DNA from 2 places in the Pseudomonas sp. zbq_18 genome. Region 2 is predicted to be linked to the other one. Evidence: predicted binding sites of a transcription regulator. Region 2 holds the regulator's gene; the other holds the start of a gene.
What was found. Region 2 encodes FliA, which starts transcription of late flagellar genes. Its sites were predicted from a motif close to CTAAAGTTTNNNNNNNNNNNGCCGNTAA; they were not measured.

Region 1: the regulator FliA is predicted to act here: its motif matches at 7,303-7,330, upstream of ACF8C6_RS14455 (methyl-accepting chemotaxis protein).

Annotation. Positions count from the first base shown of each region.
Region 1 is NZ_JBICIT010000017.1:188,698-199,840, forward strand. It holds gene ACF8C6_RS14430 (hypothetical protein) at 386-898, shown strand; gene ACF8C6_RS14435 (VF530 family DNA-binding protein) at 1,078-1,311, shown strand; gene ACF8C6_RS14440 (serine hydrolase domain-containing protein) at 1,400-2,278, opposite strand; gene ACF8C6_RS14445 (DUF3087 domain-containing protein) at 2,299-2,826, opposite strand; gene hrpA (ATP-dependent RNA helicase HrpA) at 3,073-7,119, opposite strand; gene ACF8C6_RS14455 (methyl-accepting chemotaxis protein) at 7,434-8,897, shown strand; gene ACF8C6_RS14460 (DUF2254 domain-containing protein) at 8,960-10,213, shown strand; gene fadD1 (long-chain-fatty-acid--CoA ligase FadD1) at 10,547-11,143, opposite strand, start outside.
Region 2 is NZ_JBICIT010000008.1:243,528-254,670, reverse strand. It holds gene ACF8C6_RS06620 (flagellar motor protein) at 1-465, opposite strand, end outside; gene ACF8C6_RS06615 (chemotaxis response regulator protein-glutamate methylesterase) at 465-1,574, opposite strand; gene ACF8C6_RS06610 (chemotaxis protein CheA) at 1,615-3,816, opposite strand; gene ACF8C6_RS06605 (protein phosphatase CheZ) at 3,846-4,634, opposite strand; gene ACF8C6_RS06600 (chemotaxis response regulator CheY) at 4,654-5,028, opposite strand; gene fliA (RNA polymerase sigma factor FliA) at 5,109-5,852, opposite strand; gene fleN (flagellar synthesis regulator FleN) at 5,849-6,682, opposite strand; gene flhF (flagellar biosynthesis protein FlhF) at 6,779-8,101, opposite strand; gene flhA (flagellar biosynthesis protein FlhA) at 8,114-10,243, opposite strand; gene flhB (flagellar biosynthesis protein FlhB) at 10,432-11,143, opposite strand, start outside.

The DNA.
Region 1 (11,143 bases), on a different contig from region 2:
ATCCAGGGCACGTCAGATAGACAACGTCACAAGAGCCGCCTCGTGCGGCGCGCCCGGCATAGGTCTGCGCTGTGGCATCGCGCGCCCCAACCCGGCCAGACGACACAACGCCGTCGCGACCGATCAGCCTGATGCGTTCAGCGGGGCGCCCTCGCTCGAGGAGCTGCCCGCGGGCAGTGGCCTCGCCCGCTTGGCCGTGCTCCGCGGGCGGCTCCTTGGGGGGCTTGGAGGCGGCCGGCCAGGCTGGTCACAACGCCGGACACCCGAGAACAGAGCGTCACGCCGAAAAGATGCCGGCATGCACGTACAAGGGGTGAATTCAAATACTGCACTAAGCTCAGTCAATTCATAGACGCCATGTTTGCAACGCCTACCGGAGGGCAATATGAAAACGCTGCTGCTCAAACTAAAACATGAAGCACTGAAGGCGCTTCCGCCTACCCTGTTCTTTTTCATCATTCTGCATATCGTGGCCCTCATTCGCGGGCTGATGATCAAAAGCACAGGTGTTCCGCTTCCAGTTTCTGCCTCCGTTCTGATCGCATCACTGGTACTGGGCAAGGCAGTCTTGATCGCGGATATGCTGCCCTTTATCAATCGCTTTCCCGAGAAACCGCTGATCTGGAATGTCTCCTGGAAGACACTGATGTATGCGCTGGTCGCGCTCGCGATCCATTATCTGGAGCGGATGTACGAGTTCGGAAAAGAAGCGACAAGCCTCGCAGAAGCTAACTCCATGCTTTGGGAGTCTATGAACTGGCCTCAATTCTGGGCGGTTCAGATTCTGCTCATTACCTTGATCTTCATGTATTGCGTCATCTCGGAATTGACCAGGGTATTAGGGCGTGACCGCCTGAAAGCCATGTTCCTGGGGCCGCTTCCTCCAGCCTCCAACTAACAACCATCTGAACAGGCTCTGCGTATGTAAATGACAGTGACAGCCCTGGGCGGCTGACTGTCATTTACACCGCAGTCAGGGAGTCGGAGATCGAGAACAGGCTACTGCGCAAGACCCTCCCCCCGTTACAGCTCCCGCGTTACAGTGCCGCCCAATCCCATAGCCCCGAGCAACAATCGATGAGCAACGACCCCCTCCACGGCCTAAGCCTAAAGGCCATCCTCCAGGCGCTGGTCGACAAGCACGGCTGGGAGCGCCTCGGCCAGCTCATCACCATCCGCTGCTTTCAGCATGAGCCCAGTGTCGAATCCAGCCTCAAGTTCCTGCGCAAAACGCCCTGGGCACGAGAGAAGGTCGAGGCGCTGTACATCAAGGACATCGCGGGGCGCGCGCCAGCATCGCCGCGACGCTGATCGGCGTGCGAGTCGGGCTGACTCGACGCACGATAATTGAGCAGGATGGCCTGCTGCGCCTGATTTCGACCCGGATGGCAATCCTGGTCTAGCACAGAGCGGCAGTTAACTGATGCACGGCCGCCGACTCGACCGCCCCCTCCGCCGCATCCGTGGCGAACGCCGCCACGGTGGCTGTGCGCTCACCCTGAGCGCAGTGGTAAACCGCAATCACGCTCCCCGGCCCGCCACCCGTGTGGCCACTCAACAGCAGGCCATTATTCGCCGGCCCCTGCATCAGACCCAGGGCATAACCGGGCGCGGCCCACGGCCGCCCGGGGATGGGGCCACCGAGCACGCGGGCTTCGCGCATGGTCTGCAGCAAGCCAGGTGGTAGCAGCTCACCCGCTTGCAGGCGGTCGAGCAGCCATGCGGCCTCGCTAAGCGGGCCGACCAGCAGGCCATGGTAGACCCAGCCAGGGTGGTAGGCGCTCGCCTCGCCCATGCACACATTCAGCAGGTCGCTGGGCGCAACAGCCAGGCGCACCTGGGTCAGGCCCAGCGGTGCAAACAGGCGTTGGCGCAGCGCCTGTTCAAGCACCAGACCAGTAGTCCGTTCAATAAGCTGCGCCACATACAGATAACCGACATTGGAGTAACGCCAGCCAGCGCCAGGAGGGTAGCGCAGACGCGTGGCTTCGAGGCGCTGCAGCATGTCCTCAGCCGACCAGGGAGGGTCATGGCGGGCGACGGCGGCGTGGTACTCGGCCAGCTCGCCGTAGTCGGCCAACCCAGCTTCATGGCGCAGCAACTGGCGCAGGCTGAAAGGGCCTGCGGGCAGCGCATCGTCGAGGCCGAGCAGACCGTCGCGTACCAGGCTCAGGGCCGCGGCGGCGAGCGCCGTCTTGCTGAAACTCCACCAGGGCACGTACTGGGCAGGCTGGGTAGCGGGCTGCAGGTGGCCGTCGACGATGAGGCAGGCGTGCATGGCTCGACGACTCGGCGGATTCAGACCTTGAGGCCCTTGACCGTCTCGATCCAGGCCGGGTCGAGACGTTTCTGTTCCAGCTCCAGCCCGCGTTGCTCCATCAATTCGCGATGGGTATCGATCTCGCGCACCAGCTGGCTCAGCTCGCTGCTGTTGCCATCGAGCTGATACATCTGCTGCAGACCCAGGTGGTAGAAGCGCAGCAGCTTGTAGGCGCTGTCGTCGCCTGCCGCCACGCCGGCTTTCACATGGTGCATGACGTTGGTGACGCGCATCAGGCTGCGTTTGAGGCCCCAGCCATAGGCGGCGGCCGCCATGAACGGCTGCGACCACAAGAACCGGCGCACAATGGCCACGGTCAGCGCCAGGCCGGCGAGTACACCGAGCAGGTTCCACTTGAAATTGTCGCCGCCCGGCGTGCCCAGTAACTGGGTGCTGAGGGTGGAACAGAGCATGGCCAGCGCCAGAAATAGCACGGCGATCACCAGGGTGCTGCGCCGAGTCTGCTGGCGGTAGAGCTCGGGGCTCATGGGCTGGATTTCGAACATGACGGGCAACTCCGAACGGCGCGATAACAGGCCGCGCATTATGCCCGCTGCCGGCAGCCAGTGGTCGGGCCGAGGCAGCCCGATGGTCTCGAGATTTTTCGCGCCGGCCTGCTCGATAGCCATCCCGTCGCCAAACAGGTAGCAGTCATGACCGCGCATTGGCGCCGAGCCCAGCCCTGGAGCAGTACGGGCACGTCACCTGAGTGAGCGACCGATCCTTTCGCGACCGCCCGCGATGAGCACGGCTCAGGCCTCGACCTGACTCCACTGCTTGCTCAGGCGCTTGTCTGACACCGCCATCTTCGTACCCAGCTGCTGGGCGAACAGCGACACGCGGTACTCCTCCAGCATCCAGCGGTACAGCACCAGCTCGGCGTCGCGCTTGCCCTCCTGGGCGTGCTTGGCGGCTCTGGCCTGGTACTGCTCCCAGGCGGCACTGAGTTCGCCAGTCCACACGCGGTCGCGCTGCAGCTGCCCGCCGATTTTGTCCAGGCGCTGTTCGATGGCCTTGAGATAGCGCGGGATTTCCTTCAGCCACTCTCCCGGCGTCTCGCGTACAAAGCCGGGGTAGACCAGGTTGGCCAGCTGCTGCTTGATGTCGTTGAGCGCCATGGCCTGGGCCAGGTCGATCTTGCCCTTGAAGCGCTTCTGCAGGCCGTGGGCGAGCTTGAGGATCTCCAGGGTGAGCTTGGCGATGCGTTCGGCATGCGCCGTCCAGTCGCCACGCTTCTTCTCGGCCAGGGCGGCCAGGGCAGCGCCGTCACGGGGCAGACTGGCTTCGCCGTCGAGGATGCAGGCGTCCAGGCTGGCCAGCAGGATGTCCTCAACCAGCGCCTCGGAGCGGCCCATTTCGCGGTACAGCAGGCCCAGTTCGGTGAGCCCCGGCAGCTTGCCACGCAGGTACTTGGCCGGCTCGGCCAGTTGCTGCAGCAACAGTTTCTGCAGCGCGCGGCGGTGCTGGAAGTCGGCCTCGGCCTGGGTCGGGAAGCGCCCTTCCTTAACCACGCTCCCCTCTTCCACCAGCGCCGGGAACACGGTCATGGAGAGGCCGGCGATCTTCTGCTGGGCCTTCTCGGCGACCTGGGCGAAGGCCTTGGCCTCAACCGGCTTCTGCTCCTGCTTCTGCTGCGGGATGGCCAGGGCGGCCTGGCTGGCCTCGGCGAAGCGCGCGGTCAGTTCAGCCAGGTCGCGGCCTTCGCCGAGGAACTTGCCACGGGCATCGACCACTTCCAGGTTCATCTTCAGATGGTTTTCCAGCTGCGCAGCCGCATCACGCCAGGCCTCCTCGGGCACGCGGGCGCCGGTCATGCGGGTCAGCTCACGACCAAGCGATTCAGGCAGCGAGCCCTGGCCGAAGGCGATCTTGGAAAGCGCCGCGCCGACGAAGTCCGGCACCGGCACGAAGTTCTTGCGAATGGCCTTGGGCAGGCCGCGCACCAGGGCAATGGCCTTGGCCTCGATCAGGCCCGGCACCAGCCATTCCAGCCGATCCGTCGGCAACTGCGGCAACAGCGGCGCCGGCACGCGCAGGGTCACGCCGTCGCGTGGGTGATTGGGCTCGAAGTGGTAGCTCAGCGGCAGTTGCAGCTCGCCGAGCTGGAGGATGTCCGGGTACTGGGCGGCAGTGACTTCCTTGGCCTCGCGCGCCAGCACGTCTTCCTCGCGCATGATCAGCAGCTGCGGATTCTTCGCGCTCTCGGCCTTGTACCAGTGCTCGAAGGTGGCGGCCTGGTGGATCTCCGCCGGGATGCGCGCCTCGTAGTAGGCGTAGAGGGTTTCCTCGTCGGCCAGGATGTCGCGGCGGCGCGCCTTGGCCTCCAGCTCGTCGAGCTTCTCCAGCAGCTCGCGGTTGGCCGCCAGGCACCTTGCGCGGCTGTTGATCTCGCCGCGCACCAGGCCCTCGCGGATAAACAGCTCGCGTGCGGCCACCGGATCAACCGGGCCGAAATGCACCGGGCGACGACCGACCACGATCAGGCCGTAGAGGGTGACCTGCTCGTAGGCCACCACCTGGCCGCGCTTCTTCTCCCAGTGCGGTTCAAAGTGGTTCTTCTTGATCAGGTGGCCGGCCAGCGGCTCGATCCAGTCCGGCTCGATCTTGGCCACCATGCGGGCGAACAGCTTGGTGGTTTCCACCAGCTCGGCGGTCATCAGCCAGCTCGGTTTCTTGCGGCCCAATACCGACGATGGGTGCACCCAGAAACGCCGCTGGCGCGCGCCGAGGTAGTCGCCATCCTCGGTCTTCTGGCCGATCTGGCTAAGCAGGCCGCTGAGAATCGCCTTGTGCACGGCGGCGTAGCTCTTGGCCCGTTGCGCCGCCTCGCTGGCCTCGGCCTGCTCGCGAACGATGACGTTGACCTTGGTGTCCTTGGTCGGGCTGGGCGCGCTCTTGTGGGAGGGGCCTTGTCCGCGATCATTGGCCTGCTGACCTTTATCGCGACTGAAGTCGCTCCCACGAGCATTGCCGAGCTGCAGGTCACGGGCGATCAGCACCAGCTGGCGGTGGGCGTCGCGCCACTCGCGCAGACGCAGGTAGTTGAGGAAGTTCTTCTTGCACCAGCTGCGCAGCGGGTTGCTGCCCAGCTCCTGGCGTTTTTCCTCGAAGCCGCGCCACAGGTTGATCAGCGCCGCGAAGTCGGAATCCACGTCCTTCCACTGCGCATGCGCCTGGTCGGCGGCCTGCTGGCGGTCCATCGGCCGCTCGCGTGGGTCCTGCACCGACAGCGCCGAGGCGACGATGAGGATTTCGTCGAGGCTGCCGAGCTTGGCCGCCTCCAACACCATGCGGCCCAGGCGCGGGTCGATGGGCAGGCGCGCCAGCTGGCGGCCAATGGGCGTGAGCTGGCCCTCGCGGTTGACCGCCGACAGCTCCTGCAACAGGGTGAAACCGTCGCTGATGGCCTTGCCATCCGGCGGTTCGATAAAGGGGAAATCGTCGATGCTGCCCAGGCGCAGGTGCAGCATCTGCAGGATCACCGCCGCCAGGTTGGTACGCAGGATTTCCGGATCGGTGAATTCGGGGCGGGCGAGGAAGTCCTCTTCGCTGTACAGGCGGATGCAGATGCCCGGCTCGACCCGGCCGCAGCGGCCCTTGCGCTGGTTGGCGCTGGCCTGGGAAATGGCCTCGATGGGCAGGCGCTGGACCTTGGCGCGGTAGCTGTAGCGGCTGATACGCGCGGTGCCGGAGTCGATCACATAGCGGATGCCCGGCACGGTCAGCGAGGTTTCCGCCACGTTGGTGGCCAGCACGATCTTGCGCCCGGCCATCGGCGCGAAGATTTTCTGCTGCTCGGCCGGGGTCAGGCGTGCGTACAGCGGCAGCACTTCGGTGAAACGCAGGTTGGCCTTGCGCAGCACCTCGGCGGCCTCGCGGATCTCGCGCTCGCCGGGGAGGAACACCAGCACGTCGCCAGGGCGCTTGCCTTCGGCCCGTTCGTGGGCGGCGATCTCGTCCAGTGCGGCGAGGATGCCCTGGTCGACGGTGAGGTCGTCGAGCAGGCTCTCGCCCTCCTCGTCCACCTCGGCGGCCAGCGGGCGGTACCAGGTTTCCACCGGGTAGGTACGGCCGGACACCTCGATGATCGGGGCGTCGTTGAAGTGCTTGGAAAAGCGCTCCAGGTCGATGGTCGCCGAGGTGATGATCAGCTTCAGATCGGGCCGGCGCGGCAGCAGGGTCTTCAGGTAGCCGAGCAGGAAGTCGATGTTCAGCGAGCGCTCATGCGCCTCGTCGACGATGAGGGTGTCGTACTTCTCCAGGAAGCGGTCGTGCTGGGTCTCGGCCAGCAGGATGCCGTCGGTCATCAGCTTGATCAGCGTGCTGTCCTTGCTCTGATCCTCGAAGCGCACCTGGTAGCCGACCAACTCGCCGAGCGGCGAGCCGATCTCCTCGGCCACGCGGGTGGCGACGCTGCGCGCGGCCAGGCGGCGCGGCTGGGTATGGCCGATCAGCCCATGCACACCACGGCCCAGCTCCAGGCAGATCTTCGGCAACTGGGTGGTCTTGCCCGAGCCGGTCTCGCCGGCGATTACCACCACCTGGCTCTTGGCCAGCGCAGCCTTGATCTCGTCACGCTTGGCGGCAATCGGCAGGGCGTCGTCGTAGCGGATCGCCGGAATGCTGCGCTGGCGCGCCTCGACCTTGGCACAGGAGGCCTGGAAGCGCTCCAGCCACTGGGCCAGCTTGGCCTCGTCGGGCTTCTTCTGCAGTTCATGCAGCTGGCGGCGCAGGCGGTGACGGTCGGCCTGCATGGCCTGGTCGAGGTTCTTCAGCAGAGAGGCGTGGTTATCGGTCATCGGGCAGGAGCGGCGCAAATTCGGCAAGGCGGCGATTGTCGCAGATTGTCGGCGCCGGGCCTAACCGGAGACGGGCATCCGGAAAACGCCAAGTGCAGCTTTTGCCGGAGCGACTTCAGTCGCGAGGGGCCTCACGAAGAGTCACCACAACTGAAGTTGTTCCCAAGCAACACCGCAAACGCCTTAAAGATTGCCCAAGCGCGACCGCTAACCCGGACAGATGACCTTCGCTTGACCCCGATCAACCGCGGTCGCATTGTCGCAGGCAAGATAGCGGCCTTGTGCCACCTCCTCACTCGCAGATGAAGCTCACTATGGCTGCATGGATTCGTGATCTCTCGCTGAAGTACAAGTTCTGGGCCGTCAACCTGGTGGCGTTCGCCACCACGCTGCTGCTGGTGCTGTTCGCCATGCAACAGGAGCACAGCGGCCGCGCCGAGGAGGCGCGCGCATCGGCTCAGGCCCGCGCCGCCCTGCTGGCCAGTTGGCCGGTTGGCAGCGAGCTGCCGCGCGACGCGCAAACCCTGCCCTTCCCGGCGGGCGGCACGCCGCCACTGGGTTTGAGCACCAGCGCCCGTGGCTGGGTGGATGTGCAGCACGACGACCTGTGGGGCGATTCGCCGGTGATCGGTGCTTGGGTGCTGGACGTCGGCGGCCAGCGCGTCGCCGTGCCAGCCAGGGCACCGAGCCTGTGGCAGGTGTTCGAAGCCCGCGCCGGCGCCTATGCACTGTGCGTATTCGTGCTGATGCTGTTGCTGCTCGGCGCCTCACAGCTGCTGATCCGCTTTATCCTCAGCCATCTCAACCAGCTCAAGGACGTGATGCTGCATGTCGAGCGCAGCGGTGACCTGGCCGCCCGCGTGGAACTGGACAGCCGTGACGAAGTCGGCCAGATGGCCAGCGCCTTCAACGCCATGCAGGCCGGTTACCAGCGCGTGGTCGGCACCGTAGCCCAGGCCGCGGCCAGCCTGGACGATGGCGCGCGGCGCCTGGCCAGCAGCATGGAGCAGGTCCGCAGCGGCATGCTCGGCCAGCAGAGCGAGACCGACCTGGCCGCCACGGCGATCAACGAGATGTCCACCACCGTGCACCACATCGCCCAGCACGCCGCCGACACCCGCGACCAGTCCACCGAGGCGGATCGCCTCAGCGGCGTTGGCCAGCAGGTAGTGGGCCGCGCCAGCCAGGCCATTGCCAGCCTGTCACAAGGCGTACAGCAGACCGCCGAGATGATTCAGAAGCTGGCCGATGACAGCCACACCATCGGCAGCATGGTCGAGACCATCCACGGCATCGCCGAGCAGACCAATTTGCTCGCCCTCAACGCTGCCATCGAGGCCGCCCGTGCCGGCGAAATGGGTCGCGGCTTCGCCGTAGTCGCCGACGAAGTGCGCAACCTGGCCAAGCGCGTACAGGACTCCACCGACGAAATCACCCGCATGATCAGCAACCTGCAGGCCACCAGCCGCGACGCCGTTGAGTTCATGCAGGAAAGCTCGCACAAGGCCGACCACTGCGTGCAGGAAGCCGACGCCGCCGGTGCTGCACTGGGCGACATCGCCCGCGCCGTGGCCCTGATGCGCGAGAGCAACACGCAGATCGCCGTGGCCGCCGAGCAGCAGAGCCAGGTGGCCGAGGAAATGACTCGTTCGGTGGTGGGCATCCGCGACGTCACCGAGCAGACCGTGCAGCAGACCCAGGCCTCGGCCAGTACCAGCGCCGAACTGGTCGAGCTGGCCGAGGCGCTCGGCAAGGCAATTCGCAAGCTGAAGCTGTAGCGCCTGTTCATCCCCGGCATGGGCAGGCAGAATCGGGGTTCATCGACTGAGCCGAGCCGCCCATGACCGCACGCTGGCAATGGATTATCAGAAAGATCGGCAAGCGCCTGTGGTTCCGCGCCAGCCTGTTTTCCCTGCTCGGCGTGGTCAGTGCCCTGCTGGCCCTGGCCTTCAAGGACTATGTGCCGGATAGCCTGGCCAACAGCGTCGGCGCCGACGCGGTGGACAAGATCCTCAGCATCCTCGCCACCAGCATGCTCACGGTGACCACCTTCTCCTTGAGCATCATGGTGGCCGCCTATTCCGCGGCCACCAGCACCGTCACCCCACGCGCCACGCCCCTGGTCATCGAAGACAGCATTACGCAGAACGCACTGGGCACCTTTATCGGCTCCTTTCTGTTCAGCCTGGTCGGCATCGTCGCTCTGAGCACGGGCGCCTATGGCAGCAAGGGACGTGTGCTGCTGTTCCTGGTCACCCTGGTGGTCATCGTGCTGATCGTCATCGCCCTGCTGCGCTGGGTCGACCACCTGGCGCAGCTCGGCCGCGTGGGCGAAACCAGCGACCGAGTCGAAAACGCCACCTGCAACGCCCTGGTCGAGCGCCTGCGCCTGCCCAATCTGGGTGGCAGCCGCCTGGCCTCGGCCGAAGCCATTCCGCGCGAGGCACGCCGCATCTACCCGCAACAGATCGGCTACGTGCAGCACATCGATCTGCCGGCTCTGGCCGAACTGAGCCAGAACGAGAATTGCGCCATCTACCTGATAGCCGTGCCCGGCAGCTTCATCGCGCCCGGTGAAGCGCTGGCCGCCGTGGTGGGCATCGACGAGGACAGCGATGAGAGGCTGCGCGGCGCATTCACCATCGGCACGCGCCGCTCCTATCAGCAGGACCCGCGTTTCGGTGCCGCGGTACTGGCAGAAATCGCCTCGCGCGCCTTGTCCCCGGCAGTCAACGACCCGGGTACCGCCATCGACATTCTCGGTCGTAGTGTGCGCGTACTGGCCCTGTGGACCCAGACAGAGGCCGACGCGAAACGCGTCATCGACTGCAGCCGCATTCATGCCCCGGACCTCAGCCTGGCAGACCTGTTCGACGATCTGTTCACGCCCGTTGCCCGCGACGGGGCAGCACTGATCGAAGTGTGCATCCGCCTGCAAAAGGCCCTGCTGACCCTGGCCCTGCTCGACCCTTGCTACCGCGCCGACGCCCAGCGCCACTCCTGCCTGGCACTCAAGCGCGCTGAAGCGGTACTGACCCTTGAGGAAGACAAACAACGCCTGCGCGAGCTGTCGGCCGAGGTGCTGGCCGTCTAGACTCTGCGACGCCCCAGGTCATTCATACTCACGGCGCGTCTGACGGCAGTTCTGACCGGCATCCTCTCCCCACCTGGCACACCTGACGCCGGCGCAGTATTCCAGGCTGAGCCCACTACGCACTCAAGCATCCCCCGATACGCAGGCCCTCGGCATCCTCATGAGTTCGTTCAGCTGCGCAGGGAGAATATTCGGCCGGGGTGATCCTCGGGCGCGCACAGCCCCAAGGGCATGCTGCCGACTGCCCAGCCGCATGTACTGCACATGACGGCTGAGCATCAGGCAAAAACGAAAAAGCCCCGCCGAAGCGGGGCCTTTTCTGGCTAGCGAAGATCAGGCCGCGGCCAGTTTCTTCAGCTCCTCGTCACGCAGCTCACGGCGCAGAATCTTGCCGACGTTGGTGGTCGGCAGCGCATCGCGGAACTCGACGAAGCGCGGCACCTTGTAGCCGGTGAGGTTGGAGCGCATGTGCTCCATCACCTGGTCCTTGCTCAGGCTCTCGCCCGGCTTGACCACGATGAACACCTTGATCGCCTCACCCGACTTCTCGTCCGGCACACCGATGGCGGCGCACTGCAGCACACCCGGCAGGGTGGCGAGCACGTCTTCCAGCTCGTTCGGGTACACGTTGAAGCCGGACACCAGGATCATGTCCTTCTTGCGGTCAACGATGCGCAGGTAGCCATCTTCCTGAATCACGGCGATATCGCCGGTCTTCAGCCAGCCGTCGTTGAGGATTTCATCGGTGGCTTCCTGGCGCTGCCAGTAACCCTTCATGACCTGCGGGCCCTTGACGCACAGTTCACCACGCTCGCCCAGCGGCAGATCGTTGCCCTCGTCATCGATCACCTTGCACAGGGTCGACGGAACCGGGATGCCGATGGTGCCGATCTGGATGTTCTGGTACGGGTTGACGGTGGCGACCGGGCT
Region 2 (11,143 bases):
GGTCGGCGCATAACCGCCCATGCTCTCGTAGACCTTGGCCGCCTGGATATCCCGCGCCTCCTGGGTGTAAAGATCGACCTCGAGGATGCTGCGAATAGCCTCCGGCTCGGTGCCGTCAACCAGCAGCTGCAGGCCTTTGCGCGCATAGGGGTCGGGCTCTGCATCGGCCACGGGCTCCAGCCCGAGCAGCCCCTCCTTGCGCGCACTCATGCTCCAGCCGACCACGCGGTTGATACCGCCGGCCAGATCGATATGTGGAGGGAAAAGGATCCAGCGCAGAATCGCCAGCGAGCGCTTGAACACATTCATGGGCGCCTGGAGAAAAGCAGCCCCCAGGGTGCCGCCAATGACAATCAGCGCCGCCGGCCCATTGAGCAAGGCGCCCGCGTGGCCGCCCTCCAGGTAGTTGCCACCAATGATGGCGACAAATGCCAGGATCACGCCAATGAGGCTGAGTACATCCATCAGACGCAGACCTCGGCCAGATGCCGGCCAATATCGTCCAGGCTATACACCGCATCGGCCAGGTTGGCCTTCACCACCGCCATCGGCATGCCATAGATCACACAACTGGCCTCATCCTGCGCCCAGACCTGAGCCCCACCCTGCTTGAGCAGGCGCGCGCCCTCGCGACCATCGGCACCCATGCCGGTCAGCACGACCGCCAATACCTTGTCGCCGAACGACTTGGCAGCCGAGCCGAAGGTGATATCGACACAGGGTTTGTAATTCAGGCGCTCATCTCCCGGCAGAATGCGCACCGCACCGCGGGGGTCGACCATCATCTGTTTGCCTCCCGGCGCCAGCAAAGCCAAGCCGGGACGCAGCACATCACCGTCTTCAGCTTCCTTGACGGAAATGCGGCACAGCTTATCCAGGCGCTCGGCGAAGGCCTTGGTAAAGGCAGCTGGCATGTGCTGGATCAGCAGGATGGGCGCTGGAAAATTGGCCGGCAGCTGAGTCAGCACCCGCTGCAGCGCTACCGGTCCACCGGTAGAGGTACCGATAGCGACCAGCCGGTAGGCTTTACGTTTTGGGGCCGCACTACTGCCAGTCGGAACGGCAGGGGCAGTGCCGGTACGGGTAGTGGGCACCGGCGACGCAGGGCTTGCCGGGCGCGCTGCTGCCGAGGCTGGCGCGGCCGCAGGCGACGGACTGAAGGTGCTGAAGCGGCGATTGCTGCGTGCGATGGTATGCACCTTCTCGCACAGCATGGCTTTGACCTTCTCCGGATTGCGCGAGATGTCCTCGAAATTCTTCGGCAGGTAGTCCACCGCGCCGGCATCCAGCGCATCGAGGGTGACGCGAGCACCCTCGTGGGTCAGCGAGGAGAACATCAGTACCGGCGTCGGACAACGCTGCATGATGTTTCGCACCGCAGTGATGCCGTCCATCATCGGCATCTCGTAATCCATGGTGATCACGTCAGGCTTGAGCGCCAGCGCCTGATCGATGGCTTCGCGGCCGTTGGTGGCGGTACCGACCACCTTGATTTCAGGGTCGGCGGAAAGAATTTCCGAGACCCGGCGGCGGAAGAAGCCGGAGTCATCCACCACCAGGACTTTGACTGCCATAAACACTCCAGAGCGACCGGCCCAGCCGGTCGGAATTCGGTCAGAGGCGACGCGCGTAGCGCTTGAGCATACTGGGCACGTCGAGGATGAGGGCGATGCGACCGTCACCGGTGATGGTCGCGCCGGACATTCCGGGCGTACCCTGCAGCATCTTGCCGAGCGGCTTAATTACCACCTCTTCCTGCCCTACCAGTTGATCGACGACAAAACCGATGCGCTGGCTACCAACCGTGAGGATCACCACATGCCCCTCACGCTGCTCCTCATTGGAAGCACCACTGACCAGCCAACGCTTGAGGTAGAACAGCGGCAGCGCCTTGTCGCGCACGATGACCACTTCCTGGCCATCGACCACATTGGTGCGCGACAGATCCAAATGGAAGATCTCGTTGACGTTGACCAGCGGGAAGGCGAAGGCCTGAGTACCCAGCATCACCATCAGCGTCGGCATGATCGCCAAGGTCAGCGGCACCTTGATGATGATCTTCGAGCCCTGGCCCTTAACCGAATGCACGTTGATGATGCCGTTGAGCTGGGAGATCTTGGTTTTCACCACATCCATGCCGACGCCACGGCCGGACACATCGGAAATTTCGGTCTTGGTCGAGAAGCCGGGAGCGAAGATCAGGTTGTAGCACTCGCTCTCGCTCAGGCGATCCGCGGCGTCCTTGTCCAGCAGCCCCTTCTCCACCGCTTTGGCACGGAGGATTTCCGGGTCCATACCCTTACCGTCATCGGAAATCGACAGCAGGATGTGGTCGCCCTCCTGCTCAGCGGATAGAACCACCTTACCACCACGGGCCTTGCCTGCCGCTTCGCGCTCGTCCGGCCCTTCAATACCGTGATCGACGGCGTTACGCACCAAGTGCACCAGCGGATCGGCCAGGGCCTCGACCAGGTTTTTGTCGAGGTCGGTCTCTTCGCCGATCAGTTCCAGGTTGATCTCTTTCTTCAGATTGCGTGCCAGGTCGCGAACCAGGCGCGGGAAGCGACCGAATACCTTCTTGATTGGCTGCATGCGGGTCTTCATCACTGAAGTCTGCAAATCCGCAGTAACCACATCGAGATTGGACACGGCCTTGGCCATGGCCTCGTCACCACTGTTCAGGCCAAGGCGCACCAGGCGGTTACGCACCAGCACCAGTTCGCCGACCATATTCATGATCTCGTCCAGGCGCGCGGTGTCGACCCGCACTGTGGTTTCCGCTTCGCTGGCTGCAGGCGCGGCAGCAGCAGGAGCCGGTGCAGTCGACTTGGCAGGCTCCGCCTTGGCAACAGGCTTGGCTGTCGCGGCAGGCTTGGCTGGCTCGACCTTCTTGGCCGGAACGGCTGCCGAAGGTTTGGCCGCAGGCGCAGGAGCAGCTACTGGAGCCTGGGCAGGCTCTGGCGCGGAGAACTTGCCCTTGCCGTGCAACTCGTCGAGCAGGGATTCGAATTCATCATCGGTGATGTTGTCGCCAGCACCAGAGGCCGGCGCAACGGGCGCGCTGACAGCAGGCGCAGCAGCAGCCGGCTCGGAAAACTTGCCTTTGCCATGCAGCTGATCGAGTAGCGCCTCAAACTCATCATCAGTGATCTCGTCACCACCTGCAGCGGCAGGGGCTGTCGCTACAGGAGTTTCCGCGACAGGCTCAGCAAACTTGCCTTTGCCATGCAGCTGGTCGAGTAATGCCTCGAACTCGTCGTCAGTGATTTCATCGCTCGCAGCAGCGGTCGGGGTGCTCTCGGCGGCAGGCTGTTCACCAATGGCATCGAGCAGTTGCTCGAATTCACTGTCAGTAATGTCGCTGCCCTCTGCCTCAGCCTCCACCTCAGGCTCCGCTTCGGGCTCGACACTCTGCTCCTCAGCGCTCTCAGGCTCAGCCAGCCGCGACAGGGCCGCCAGCAGTTCTGGAGATGCAGGCGTTGGCTCAGTACGCTCACGCACCTGACTGAACATCTCGTTTACCGCATCCAGCGCCTGCAGCACCACATCCATCAGCTCCGCATTTACGCGGCGCTCGCCCTTGCGCAGGATGTCGAAGACGTTCTCCGCGATATGGCAGCACTCGACCAGCTCGTTGAGCTGGAGAAATCCGGCGCCACCTTTGACGGTGTGAAAGCCGCGGAAGATCGCATTGAGCAGATCCATGTCATCCGGGCGGCTCTCCAGCTCGACCAGCTGTTCGGACAGTTGCTCAAGAATTTCGCCGGCCTCTACCAGGAAGTCCTGGAGGATTTCTTCATCGGCGTCGAAGCTCATCGGTGCGCTCCAAAGGCTCTGTTAGAGCCCTAAAAACCAAGGCTGGATAGCAGATCGTCAACATCGTCCTGACTGGAGGCGACGTCTTCACGCTTATCGGCATGAATCTGCGGACCTTCACCCTTGGAAGGCTCTTTTTGTTGTTCTTGCTCGGCACGCAGCTGCTGATGGTCATGCTGGATGCCGGCGAAACGATCAACGTGGCTGGCCATCAGAACCAGTTTGAGCAGGTTGCTCTCGACCTCGGTCACCAGCTGCGTCACGCGCTTGATCACCTGCCCGGTCAGATCCTGATAGTCCTGCGCCAACAGAATATCGTTGAGCTGGCCCGACAGCTTCTGGCTGTCGCGCTCGCTACGGGCGAGGAACAGCTCGATGCGCTTGGCTAGATCACGGAAGGCATCGGCGCCCATTTCCCGGCGCATGAACTTGCCCCAGTCGGCGGACAGATCTCTGGCCTCGTCGCCGAGATCGTTGACCAGCGGTGCACTCTGTTCGACCAGATCCATCGTGCGATTGGCCGCCTTCTCCGTCATCTGCACGACATAGGACAACCGTTCAGTGGCATCGGTGATCTGCGAGATCTCCTTGGCCTCCGGCATGCGTGGGTCGATCTGGAAGTTGACTATTGCGTTGTGCAACTCGCGGGTGAGCTTGCCGACCTCTTGGTACAGACCATGATCGCGCGCTTTGTTGAGCTCATGGATCAGCTGCACCGCCTCGCCGAACCGGCCCTTTTCCAGGCTTTCGACGAGCTGAGTGGCATGGACTTTCAGGGTCGACTCGAGTTCGCCCAGAGAGGAATCATCGTTTGCCATAGCGCCCTCGCGGCGAACATCAGCCGTTAACTCGTTCGAAGATCTTCTCGATCTTCTCCTTCAGTACCTGGGCCGTGAACGGCTTGACCACATAGCCGTTTACACCGGCCTGGGCCGCTTCGATGATCTGGTCGCGCTTGGCTTCGGCGGTCACCATCAGCACCGGCAGGGTTTTCAGGCGTTCATCCGCACGCACAGCGCGCAGCAGATCGATCCCAGTCATACCGGGCATGTTCCAGTCGGTCACCAGGAAGTCGAAACTGCCACTTTGCAGCATCGGCAGAGCCGTTACGCCATCGTCAGCTTCGGCGGTGTTGGTGAACCCCAGATCGCGCAGGAGGTTCTTGATGATCCGTCGCATCGTCGAAAAATCATCAACGATGAGGATTTTCATGTTCTTGTCCAAGTCAGACCTCCGTACAGTCCTAAACGCCTGCGTATCCGCAGGCGCGGCAAATCATGGAATCGGTGGATTCAGTTGGCACGCCACTCGCCAAGCCGAGCCCGCAGACGTGCGGCGCACTGGCTATGCAACTGGCTGACCCGGGATTCGCTGACCCCCAGTACCTCACCGATTTCCTTCAAGTTCAGTTCTTCATCGTAATAAAGCGCCAGGACCAGACGCTCTCGCTCCGGCAGGTTGGCAATGGCATCGGCCAAGGCCGCCTGAAAGCGTTCGTCTTCCAGACCGTGCAGAGGCCCACCGTGGCTGCTGGCATCTTCGTGCAGACCACCGTGCTCGCCGTCCTGAACAAGGTCGTCGAAGCTGAACAGGCGGCTGCCCAAAGTGTCGCCAAGAATGCCGTAGTAATCCTCGAGACTCAATTGGAGTTCGGCCGCAACTTCTTGATCTTTAGCGTCTCTTCCCGTTCGAGCCTCAATTACCCGGATGGCGTCGCTGACCATACGGGTATTGCGGTGTACGGAACGAGGTGCCCAGTCGCCCTTGCGCACCTCGTCAAGCATGGCGCCGCGGATGCGAATGCCGGCATAGGTTTCGAAGCTGGCACCTTTGCCGCCATCGTATTTTTTCGACGCTTCCAGCAGACCGATCATGCCGGCCTGGATCAGGTCATCCACCTGCACACTGGCTGGCAAGCGTGCCAAGAGGTGGTATGCGATTCGCTTGACCAGAGGCGCATAGCGCTCGATCAGCTGATGTTGAGAGTCCTGGGCCTGCGCCTTGTTGTACATGCGAAGTCCACTGGCTGCTGTCATACAGTCGTCCCCGCGATCGGCTGCTGCACCAGACGCTCGACGAAAAACTCCAGATGGCCGCGCGGATTGGCCGGTAGTGGCCAGGTGTCGACTTTCTGGGCGATCGCTTTGAACGCCAGTGCGCATTTCGAGCGCGGGAAGGCTTCATATACCGCGCGCTGTTTCTGCACGGCTTTGCGGACGGACTCGTCGTAGGGAACGGCGCCTACGTACTGCAAAGCCACATCGAGGAAACGGTCGGTTACTTTGGTCAGCTTAGCAAAGAGATTGCGACCTTCCTGCGGGCTGTGAGCCATATTGGCCAGCACGCGGAAACGGTTCATGCCGAAGTCGCGGTTGAGCAGCTTGATCAGGGCATAGGCGTCGGTAATCGACGTCGGTTCGTCGCACACCACCACCAACACTTCCTGAGCGGCGCGCACGAAACTGACCACACCATCGCCAATACCGGCCGCGGTATCAATCACCAGCACATCGAGGTTGTCGCTGATATCGCTGAAGGCCTGAATCAAACCGGCGTGCTGCACAGGCGACAACTGCACCATGCTCTGGGTGCCGGAAGCGGCGGGCACGATACGGATGCCACCGGGCCCCTGGAGCAGCACGTCCTTGAGATCGCACTCACCGTTGATGACGTCGGCCAGGGTGCGCTTCGGGGTCAGGCCGAGCAGCACATCGACGTTGGCCAGGCCCAGGTCGGCGTCCATCAGCATGACCCGGCGCCCGAGGTCAGCCAGGGCCAGCGACAGATTCACCGACACGTTGGTCTTGCCGACGCCGCCCTTGCCGCCAGTTACCGCGATCACCTGTACGGGATGCATACTACCCATGTTCTTCTCTTACCTTGTCTTGCCGGTCTGGGCTGGTCGGGCAACTACACCGACCCTTTCCTACACACTAGAACGCCTTGAGCGCTATCGCCTGCCCTATCCCACGCGCCGCTCTGGGTGGTGGTAAAGGCCGGCGAACATATCCGCCATGACTTCCTCGCTCGGATCTTCCGCAGTTTGCAGGCTAACGGCACGACTCACCAGCTGGTGACTACGCGGCACCTGCAGATCATCCGGAATTTTCGGCCCATCAGCCAGATAGGCTACCGGTAGATGCTGGCTGATAGCCAGCCCCAATACTTCGCCGAGGCTGGCCGCCTCGTCTACCTTGCTCAGGATGCAGCCGGCCAGGCCACAGCGCTTGTAGCTGTGGTAAGCCGCCTTGAGCACCTGTGCCTGGCTGGTCGCAGCCAGCACCAAATAGCTCTTCGCCTGCACGCCACGGGCCGCCAGGCTTTCCAGCTGCAGGCGCAGGGCCGGATCATTGCCGGGCAGGCCTGCGGTATCAACCAGCACCACACGCTTGCGGGACAGGGGAGCCAGGGCCTGAGACAGCGACTGGCCAGGCTCGACCTGAGTCACCGGCACATTGAGGATGCGGCCAAGAGTCTTGATCTGCTCCTGGGCGCCAATGCGGAAGCTGTCCATGCTGACCAGGGCAATGCTCTGCGGGCCGTATTTCAACACATAACGTGCAGCCAGCTTGGCCAGGGTCGTGGTCTTGCCCATGCCGGCTGGGCCGACAAGCGCAATCACCCCGCCCTCTTCCAGCGGCTCCACTTTCGGGGTTTTGACCGCATGGGCCAGGTGTGCCAGCAGCATGCGCCAGGCCTGGCGCGGTTCGGCAACATTGGCCACCCGCTCCAGCAGGCTCTTCGACAGATCCGCCGGCAGCCCCATACGCTGCAGGCGACGCCACAGGTTGGCCTGCTGCGGCTTGCGATTCTGCATCTGCCCCCAGGCGATGGAGCCCAACTGCACTTCGATCAGTTCACGCAAGCCATGTAGCTCGAAGCGCATTGCATCCAACGCGCGCTGGTCGACTGCGGCGCTGCTCGGCGCGGCCGGCGACTGCGCCGTTGCCGGACGTTGCGCCTTGACTGCAGTGGCCGGCAGCTCGGGAGCAATCAACGATTCGTTGGCGAACAGCTGGCGATCCTTTCGCTCATCAGCAACCGCACGGGTGGCCAGTTCGGCCTGGGCATGGGCGATCTTCGCCTGAGTCTTGCGCAGCTCGGCTTCCAGCTCCGGGTTGGGCTGGCGGGCAGGTACCACCGGCTGGTAGTCCAGTGCAGCGGTCAGCTCCACACCACCGGCCACACGGCGGTTGCCGATGATCGAGGCATCGGCGCCCAGTTCATCGCGCACCAGTTTCATGGCGGTACGCATATCGGCTGCGAAGAAGCGTTTGACTTGCATGGCTTAGCGCCCTCAGTTCTGGCCGACCGTCGCGACGATCGTGACCTGCTTGTTGTCCGGTATTTCCTGGTAAGCCAGTACATGCATGCTCGGCACCGCGAGGCGCGCAAAACGCGACATCATCGCTCGGACCGGGCCGGCCACCAGCAGAATCACCGGTTTGCCGAGCATTTCCTGACGCTGCGCCGCTTCCACCAGGGAACGCTGCAGCTTCTCGGCCATGCCGGGTTCGAGGAGGATGCCGTCCTCGGAGCCCTGACCGGCCTTCTGCAAGCTATTGAGCAATAACTGTTCCAACCTGGGTTCCAAGGTGATCACAGGCAGCTCCGCCTCTAGTCCCACAATGCTTTGCACGATGGCGCGCGACAGTGCGACGCGCACCGCGGCCACCATGGCGGCGGGATCTTGACTCTTTCCGGCCACGTTGGAGATGGCCTCGGCGATGCTGCGGATATCGCGCACCGGCACCTGTTCCTGCAGCAGGGTCTGCAACACCTTGAGCAGCGTGGACAGCGAGATCATGCCCGGCACCAGCTCCTCGGCCAGCTTGGGTGAACTCTTGGCCAGCAATTGCAGCAGCTGCTGGACTTCCTCGTGACCGAGCAGCTCATGCGCGTGCTTGTGCAAGACCTGGTTGAGGTGCGTAGCCACCACGGTACTGGCGTCCACCACGGTATAACCCAGGGACTGAGCCTGATCACGCTGGCTAGGATCGATCCAGACCGCCTCCAGGCCGAACGCCGGATCCTTGGCGGCAATGCCGTTGAGCGTGCCGAATACCTGGCCAGGATTGATCGCCAGTTCACGCTCCGGATACACCTCGGCCTCGGCTACGCTGACGCCCATCAGAGTCAGGCGATAGGCATTGGGCAGCAGATCCAGGTTGTCGCGGATATGCACCGAGGGCATCAGGAAGCCCATCTCTTGGGACAGCTTCTTGCGCACACCCTTGATCCGCGCCAGCAACTGGCCACCCTGATTGCGGTCGACCAACGGGATCAGCCGATAGCCTACCTCCAGACCGACCATGTCCACGGGCGGCACGTCATCCCAACCCAGCTCCTTGACCTCCTGCGCCTTCTGCGCCGGCAGCAGTTCCTGCTGGCGCTGTACTTCACGCACCTCGGCTTCCTTGGTCTTGCGCTGCTTGTGCGCAATCCAGTAGGCCGCGCCGGCAGCCGCCAGGCCCAGGCTGATGAAGGAGAAATGCGGCATGCCCGGCACCAGCCCCATGGCGATCATGATGGCGGCAGCCACGGCCAAGGCCCGCGGCGAGGCAAACATCTGCCGCCCCACCTGCTGGCCCATGTCCTCGGAGGTTGAGACACGAGTCACCATGATGGCGGCAGCAGTCGACAGCAGCAACGAGGGAATTTGCGCCACCAGGCCGTCACCGATGGTCAGCAGGGTGTAAATTCGCCCGGCCTCGGAAAACGCCAGATCGTGCTGTGCCACGCCGATGGCGATACCGCCGATCAGGTTGATGAACAGAATCAGCAGGCCGGCGATTGCATCGCCGCGAACGAACTTTGAAGCACCGTCCATGGAGCCGTAGAAATCGGCCTCCTGTGCCACTTCGCTACGCCGCTTCTTGGCCTCTGCCTGATCGATCAGGCCGGCGTTTAGATCAGCGTCGATGGCCATCTGCTTGCCCGGCATGGCATCCAGGGTGAAGCGTGCGCTCACCTCGGAAATCCGCCCCGCGCCCTTGGTGACCACCACGAAGTTGATGATCATCAGGATGGCGAACACCACGATACCGACCACGTAGTTGCCGCCGATCACCACCTCGCCGAACGCCTGGATCACCTTGCCCGCGGCATCGTGGCCATCCTGACCATTGAGCAGTACCACGCGCGTGGAGGCGACGTTAAGCGCCAGACGCAGCAAGGTGGCGGCCAGCAGAACCGTGGGGAACACGGCGAAGTCCAGCGGGCGCAGGGCGTAGATCGCCACCAGCAGAACGACGATGGACAAGGCAATGCTGAAGGTGAACAGCACGTCGAGCAGGAACGGCGGGATCGGCAGCATGACCATGGCCAGCATGACCAGCAGCAGCAACGGAATACCCAGATTGCCCTGGCGCAGGCCCGCCAGATTGCTGCGTACATCTCCGATGATTTGCGCCCGATCTACTGCCACGTCCCTACCCCAGCCGATTCAATCTTTTGACGCGAAGCTGCGCCCTAACGGGGTAATGGCAAGAAGCGTTCCAGAACGCCCAGAACAGACTGACAACCTCCAGATCGGGGTGCGCTACGACGATGCCCAGCGCTTCATGCGAGTCAAATTTGCTGCAATACGGAGTCCGCTATGCGGTTGTAGCCGCGCTATTCGTCACGGCGCAGATCTGCGGGAATCGGCAGGTCCGGCAGTGGCCCCGGACGCTTGCCCTTGCCGGCACGGAACTGCTTGAGCTGATAGACGTAGGCCAGCACCTGAGCCACGGCCAGGTAGAGGCCGGCAGGAATCTCCTGATCCACCTCGGTGGAGTAGTACACCGCCCGCGCCAGCCCCGGCGACTCCAGCAGTGTCACTTGATGCTCCTGGGCGATTTCGCGAATTTTCAGTGCCAGGAAGTCGCCACCCTTGGCTAGCAGCACAGGCGCATTGCCCTTGGCCGGGTCGTACTTGAGCGCCACTGCGAAGTGCGTCGGGTTGGTGATCACCACGTCGGCTTCAGGCACCTGCTGCATCATTCGCCGCTCGGCCATCTGCCGCTGCAACTGGCGAATCTTCGACTTAACCTCGGGCTTGCCCTCACTGTCCTTGTACTCGTCGCGCACTTCCTGCTTGGTCATCATCAGCTTCTGCTTGGTATCCCAGAGCTGAAACGGCACATCCACCGCGGCGATCAGGATCAAGCCGCACGCCAGCCACAACAGACTCCAACCCGTCACCCACATGGCGTGCAGAATGGCCGATTCGACCGGCTCGTTGGCGATAGCCATCAGGTCGTCCTGATCGGACTTGAGCACCAGCAGCGCCACCATGAGGATGATCACAAACTTGGCCAGCGCCTTGAGCAACTCCACCAGAGCA